Regions from separate parts of the Clostridium kluyveri DSM 555 genome, predicted to be linked through region 2. Evidence: riboswitches for the same ligand, from Rfam matches in the RefSeq annotation. Region 2 holds a riboswitch; the other holds the start of a gene.
What was found. A riboswitch is a leader RNA that binds a small molecule or an ion and turns the genes downstream of it on or off. The one in region 2 is predicted to bind S-adenosylmethionine.
Positions count from the first base shown of each region.

Region 1 (3,736 bases), 750 kb from region 2:
CACATGAGTATCGTGGTCTGTCAACAAACTTGCTCATCTTTCCTCCAATCTGCCATCTGGCTGACTAATATTTTATAATTTAAAATTGTATTTTATCCATTCTATCAAAGAGATCTGTAGACAGATATCTCTCTCCTGTATCAGGCAATAGAACTACCACATTTTTTCCTTTAAATTCTAGACGTTTTGCAATTTGTGGGGACCAGGTACTCCTCCAGATAAAACTGGCGAATCATATGGCTCTACTGCGATTATCTTTATATTAGGATTTTTTTCTTTTAATCCTTCACTAACCCCTGTAATTGTCCCTATTGCTGAGGTTGAAATGAATTTTCAATTTGAAAAGAAAGTTCTTCTGCCCTTCTTATTGCACCTTTCATTCCATCTTTTGCGGGTGTTAGTATTAGTTCAACATTTAATGCTTTCAATGGCTTTTTACGTTCATCACTCATACTTTCAGGCATGGTTATGATAATATGATATCTCTTTGCAGCAGCTACAAACGCTAGGCCAATTCCTGTATTACCACTTATAGGCTCAATAATTACAGTATCTTTATTTATTAATCCCTTTTCTTCAACATCTTCTATCATAGCTAGAGCAATACGATCTTTAACTGAACTTAGAGGATTAAAATATTCTAGTTTTGCAATTAAATTACCCCTTATTTTTTTTCTTTGTTATAGTCAGTCAACTGTAATAATGGTGTATTTCCCACCAATTCAGTTAACTTTGTAGAAAATCTGCCCATGTAATCACTCCCTATTTAATACCTTCTTCCTTGAAAAGAATTTATTTTCTGTTTTTTTATACCTTTCAATAATTTATGTTCATCACTTCTCTTGTAATATCTTATTATCGTTTTTAACGCCTCATCAAGTTTCATATTAATACCAAATACAGAAATGTTATTTTTCCCCAATTGCTTTTCTGAACTAGGTCCGCATCTACTACATAACAGGCATCTGCAATCAGAAATAGCTTCTATTTTTCTTTGAATCTTGGGATTAATGTTACCACAAGAATGTTTAGATGAACATAAACTACAATTCACACTATTCCTTTGATTTTTCTCAACTAATCTTTCTCCTAAATTCTCATAGGTTCCATCATCATTTACTTTTATTATGAAAAAAGAATTTGAAGCTCCAAAATGTTTATCAATGTTGACTCCATCTGTTGAAGCAACTGCAATATTATATCCCATAATACTTTCATCTCCTTCTTTGTTAATGTATTTAACACTCTAATTCATAAATTAAATATATTGGAAATCACCATATAATCCATATAGAAACTTTAAAAATAAAAGAAGCCATACTTTTCAAAAAGAGGCTATATTCTCCAATAAGAAAAATATAGCCTCTAGTTTCCTAGTCAACCATTTTAAAGTGAATCTTCTATGCTCTATAACATTTTCTACAAAAGTATTTTCTAGCTAACAAAAAAAGACTATAATTCCTATATAAGAAAAATAGCCTCTATTAACAAAACAATTTTATAAGATTTCTACTTTTCTTATCTTTCAGAGTATTAACACACTCTGTAGGAATTGACACCGATGCACAAAATGTCGGTTGTCGGACTTCATAGGGCCTATCCCTCCGCCGCTCTTGATAAGAATATACTGTATTAAGTTTCAGCCAATTTATTTTTTAAATATTTATAATAATCAATTATATGCTTATTATATTAATTATGTTTTATTATGTCAATACTAAATTTATAAAAACTACTGTAGAAGAGACACTAATTTTATTTATATTAAAAAATTTTTTTGCTGATTTTTTAATATAAAAGTGGAGCGCTGTAAACCACTTTAAAGAATAGTCCCACAGCACTCCATTTTCATCTAAAAGTTTATCACAAGTATAAAACATACTTTGTATTCTGATTAAGTTTAAATTGCTTTCTATATATTGTATACAACGCTTTCATAAATAGTTACAAATTTTATTATTTATATAAAAATAAGCGTTTGTAATTTGTTATAAGTTTCTCTGGCTTTTTTTCTCCAAAAAACTTATATCTTAAGTAATCATCAACATATATGTTAAATGGGACCAGTAAAAACCATATTACAGCATAAGGAATACATATCTGTCCCAAAATATTTCCCCAGATATTAGAATAATCCCATATTTCAAACTGAAGCCATATGTTTAAAATGACCCCTGAAACAAATTCCAATACTAAAATTATAAGGGTGCCTATTAAACATTGTTCCCACATCCTACGATTAGAAAAGCCATGCCCTTCGTTTAATTTCCCAATAAAGAAAGCCGATATACCTCCTACTACCAGCATAGATATATGTGTCCATCCATGCCATAAGCCTTCTAGGATCATATAAATACTGCCCATTATAAATATTAAGATTAAATCTTTTTTTAAATTTATATACTTATAGGATATCATATTCAGCCTCCAACTATTTTAGCTTAAACCTTATTCTTTAAACTATATTATAGTTTATACACCAAATCAATTTTTTATGTTAGGAATGCTGTTTATATATTAAATTTATCTATTTCACTTTCAAATTTATATGATATTTCTTTAAGACCTCCTGCCACATCAGTAAATTTATTTACCGATAATGTTATTTCTCCTGAAGATGCCGCTATTCCCTGGGTACTTGCCGAATACTGCTGGGATATAGAAGATATATTCTCCATTCTTGAAAAGTTTTTTATGTATATCAAAGGCAAAAGTTAATTGATTATGAAGATATAGACTCTACAATATCACCATTTCTCAATAAATTTCTCAATGATGATATTTTATTGTCCATAGATTGTAAACTTTCAAGAACTTTTTTTTCTTCAGGACTTGTAAAAATCACTTTACTTATTCCTCCATTTTTGATAATTATGCGCTTAATTGACATAAGTATTAAAATTGGATCATGGGTGGCCATAAGTACTATTTTTTCTTTTTTAATTAGAGCATCCAGTGCCTTTTTTCTGTCTATACCCGCATTTTCTATTTCATCAATCAAAACTATAGGAGATGTACTTAAATAGGCAGTATCTGCAATCATGAGAGCCCTGGACTGTCCTCCACTTAAAGCAGTTAAAGGAGTATAATAAGAAAATTTTTCCCCTGAAAGTTCATTGGCTTTTTTAATTATACTATCCACTATCTCTTCTGAACCATAATTTTTCCTGCACTTTGAATGCATAGTCAAAAATTCACCTACTGTAACATCCATTACAAAATTCATGTTTTGAGAAAGCTGTGCCACCAATTTTCCTTCTGAAGAAAAGCGATTTGATATATCCGGTACTTTATCATTTATAAGTATTTGTCTGCCTGTAGGTGTATCCTTTTGAGCCATATATTCTATATCCGCCAGCAGACGACTTTTTCCTGAACCTGTAGGTCCTACTATAGATATAATCTGTCCCACATTTAAATCCAGTGTTATATTTTCAGGTTTACCCTGTTTATCATACCCTCCAATAACAGTTATTTTATTAACAGTAGATTTATCGTCATTTTCTATAACTTTTTTATCTGACAACAAACACAACTCCTTTAAATGTTCTTAATCATATTTCTCAAGTGATTCAGAGGTTCAGGTGGAGTTTGCTCATTCGGATAACTCCATTTTCTTAACATTTCCAAGTTGAAAGTCACTACCAATTTCAGTTTCCCCAAGACAATAGGAACATAATGCAGAGGGCATGGTAAACCTTAATTTTTTATGTTCTATGTTTTCAATATGGCGGGC
Region 1 is NC_009706.1:500,964-504,699, reverse strand. Features, by position in the region: partial or broken gene CKL_RS19655 (PLP-dependent cysteine synthase family protein) at 80-751, opposite strand; gene CKL_RS02580 (NifB/NifX family molybdenum-iron cluster-binding protein) at 767-1,207, opposite strand; SAM riboswitch class I at 1,516-1,623, opposite strand; gene CKL_RS02575 (putative ABC transporter permease) at 1,957-2,418, opposite strand; gene CKL_RS20565 (hypothetical protein) at 2,511-2,678, opposite strand; gene CKL_RS02565 (ATP-binding cassette domain-containing protein) at 2,723-3,529, opposite strand; gene CKL_RS02560 (GTP-binding protein) at 3,596-3,736, opposite strand, start outside.
Region 1: it holds a riboswitch for S-adenosylmethionine, as region 2 does, so the genes downstream of both, CKL_RS02580 (NifB/NifX family molybdenum-iron cluster-binding protein) here and metK (methionine adenosyltransferase) in region 2, are expected to answer to the same signal.

Region 2 (3,736 bases):
TCTTCAGAGGAAATGAGAATAGCTTTAAAGGAAATTGTAAATTCCATAGCTGATACAACTCATGCAGTATTAGAAAAGACTCCACCAGAATTAGCAGCAGATATAGCTGAAAAAGGTATTTTTATGACTGGTGGAGGAGCATTACTAAATGGACTAAGTGATTTAATAAGGGAAGTTACAAAAGTACCCGTTTATGTGGCTGAAGACCCTATATCCTGTGTGGCTTTAGGTACAGGCAAAGTTCTTGAATATTTAGATAAGATGGAAGTTTTTTTTACCGGTGATGATATAACATTAATAGATTAACTATATACAAAAATATATTTTTAAGATATTAAAAAGGTAAATTCTAACTTATTATATTGTAGATTAAGTTTATTTAAGTTAGTTTTTTATCGCATAGGCTTAAGATAATATATTGTTATAATATAAATAATATGAATGAATTAATGAATAAAGTATTACTTCAGCCATATTTAAAATTAAATTGAGACGTATATTATTAGAATTATTAAAAAGATTTTCATTTTCATTTGAATCAACTATGCCTATTATTGAGAGATCCCCTACATTTGGAAGAGATTTTCCTACGCCTTTACCGGGATGTACAGGGAAATCCCTTACTTGAATTTCCCCTATGGCTTCTAAGTTTCCTAAACAAGCATCTATCCCTATAATAGTACTATAGGGATGAAGTAATTTTATTTGTTTTAATTTATCTTCTATGTTTAAAGCATGTATAGGATCTGAAATTGTACCATAAGTAGGCAGAGGAAAGTGTTTGCACTTTAGTAGAGTGCCTACTAAAGGACCTAAACAGTCTCCTATATATCTATCGGTACCAATACATACAATAACACTATCTTTATCAATATAATTCTTTAGAAAATAGGCAAGTTCATGATAGGACAAAGGATTTTTATAATTGACTTTTACTCTATTCAATATATTCACCTTCCTTTATGTATAACTCTATAAATGTTTTTATCCAAAGGGAGCAGTCAGCTAATGCCCGGTTTCTTTAAAATGGGGGGATAGCACTGCTGTATCATGGATAAGTTCTTTTAAGGTTCAGATGGAGGCAAGCATTATTTATGAACAAACTTCCACCTGAATCTATAAATAATTTCATAGAGAACATTATATATAATGTATATGATGAGAAGCGGTAAAATATTAAATTTCAACCATATACATATGATTTTCAAAGAAATCTAAAGAAATATGGAGCAATAAACCTTTAATATTATATTATACGGGTATAGTAGGTTTGAAAATAAATGAATGAGAATGTATACTAATCTACGTTAGGCATGTGTGTTTGTATTCTATAAAATACATAGTTAAAGAATAAGCTGGCATAGCTCAGCAGGTAGAGCAACTGACTTGTAATCAGTAGGTCGTGGGTTCGAAGCCTACTGCCAGCACCAAATATGGAGGAATTCCCGAGTGGCCAAAGGGGGCAGACTGTAAATCTGTTGTCAGTGACTTCGATGGTTCGAATCCATCTTCCTCCACCATAAAAATTGGGGCGCATAGCTCAGCTGGGAGAGCATCTGCCTTACAAGCAGGGGGTCACAGGTTCGATCCCTGTTGTGCCCACCATTTATCTAATAATAAAATAAGCTGGCATAGCTCAGCAGGTAGAGCAACTGACTTGTAATCAGTAGGTCGTGGGTTCGAAGCCTACTGCCAGCACCAAATGCGGAGGAATTCCCGAGTGGCCAAAGGGGGCAGACTGTAAATCTGTTGTCAGTGACTTCGATGGTTCGAATCCATCTTCCTCCACCATAAAAGGCACTTTTGGGTGTTTTTTATTTTACTTAATTTGTTGTTTTCATAACTAATAAAATTTATTATATGAAGCTCTTATCAAGAGAGGTGGAGGGAAAAGGCCCTGTGAAGCCCGGCAACCAGTGCTTTAATCATTAAGGTGCCAATTCCAGCAGTTTTAAAGGCTGCAAGATAAGAGAGTAGTTAATTTATTTAACCTCTTCTTATTGAAGTGGTTTTTTTATTTTATAGAGGGAGGTATTAAGAATGAGAAAGCTGTTTACATCTGAATCAGTTACGGAAGGACATCCTGATAAAATGTGCGATCAAATTTCAGATGCTATCTTAGATGCTATTTTGGAACAGGATCCTCAGGGGAGAGTGGCATGTGAGACTGCAACTACTACAGGTATGGTTTTGGTTATGGGGGAAATATCTACTAATTGTTATATTGATATCCCTAAAATAGTTAGAAAAACCATAAGGGAAATAGGATATACTAGGGCTAAATATGGATTTGATTGTGACACTTGTGCAGTACTTAGTTCAATTGATGAACAATCCTTAGATATAGCTATGGGAGTTAATGAATCTTTAGAAGCTAAAGTAGGCAAGATGGAAAAGGTGGATGCTATAGGGGCTGGAGATCAGGGTATGATGTTCGGATTTGCAACAAATGAAACTCCAGAGTATATGCCTATGCCCATAAACTTGGCTCATAAGCTTTCAAAGAGATTATCACAAGTTAGAAAAGAAGGTACATTGGATTATTTAAGACCTGATGGAAAGACACAGGTTACTATAGAATATGAGGAGAATAAGCCAGTTAGAGTAGACACAATAGTGGTGTCTACCCAACATGACGAATTTGTCACCAAAGAACAAATTGAAAGAGATATAATAAAAAATGTTATAGAACCTGTTGTTCCACCGGAATTTTTAGACTCTAATACTAAATATTTTATAAATCCAACAGGAAGATTTGTAGTTGGAGGTCCGCAAGGAGACTCTGGGCTTACAGGAAGAAAAATAATAGTTGATACCTATGGTGGTTACGGAAGACACGGTGGAGGAGCATTTTCCGGAAAGGATCCTACTAAGGTTGATAGATCTGCTGCTTATGCTGCTAGATGGGTAGCTAAAAATTTAGTTGCTGCAGGAGTTGCTGATAAGTTGGAAATACAGATTGCTTATGCTATAGGCGTAGCAGAACCTGTTTCAATAAATGTGGATACCTTTGGCACTGAAAAGATATCTGAGAAGAAGATAGTTGATATAGTAAATAAGGTGTTTGATTTAAGGCCAGCAGTAATAATAAGAGAATTAGAGCTAAGAAGACCTATATACAGACAGGCCGCAGCTTATGGACACTTTGGAAGAACTGATATAGACTTACCTTGGGAAAAATTAAATAAGGTTAATGATATAAAGAATTATCTTTAACAATAAAAACTCTGTATAATTATAGTACAGAGTTTTTTATTTTAATTATTTTGAATAGGTATCTATAATGCATATTTATTTTTTTGGATTTAATATATCCTCTAGGTTGTTATCTGATAGATCATAATAATAATAATTTTTGTAAAATTCTTTTACTTTTTGTTTAATATCTAAATCATTAAATAAGTCAGGATGGAGATTTTTGGCTAGCCATAAGGGTTGTAATGCACCTTCTGCACTTCTTACAGACCATAAATATACTCCTTTAGGATTAAGATAAACTTGTTTATTTTTTACAGCTGTTAGAGATTGCCACTGATTTGAACTGCTTGTGTCCATGATATAATCATAAGTGTTTTTACTTGTGGCTATAATCACATCTGGCTGATTTTTGTATAGAAACTCAAAATCAACACTAGTACCTTCATTGCTAGTACTAGATTCTTTAGAAATATTTTCTGCGGCTATATTTATACCTCCAGCAGCTTCTATGTAGGAAGTATTTATATCATTAGGACCA
Region 2 is NC_009706.1:3,717,475-3,721,210, reverse strand. Features, by position in the region: gene mreB (rod shape-determining protein) at 1-306, shown strand, start outside; gene yyaC (spore protease YyaC) at 406-945, opposite strand; tRNA gene CKL_RS17900 (tRNA-Thr) at 1,355-1,430, shown strand; tRNA gene CKL_RS17895 (tRNA-Tyr) at 1,436-1,520, shown strand; tRNA gene CKL_RS17890 (tRNA-Val) at 1,530-1,605, shown strand; tRNA gene CKL_RS17885 (tRNA-Thr) at 1,626-1,701, shown strand; tRNA gene CKL_RS17880 (tRNA-Tyr) at 1,707-1,791, shown strand; SAM riboswitch class I at 1,867-1,972, shown strand; gene metK (methionine adenosyltransferase) at 2,041-3,216, shown strand; gene CKL_RS17870 (ABC transporter substrate-binding protein) at 3,292-3,736, opposite strand, start outside.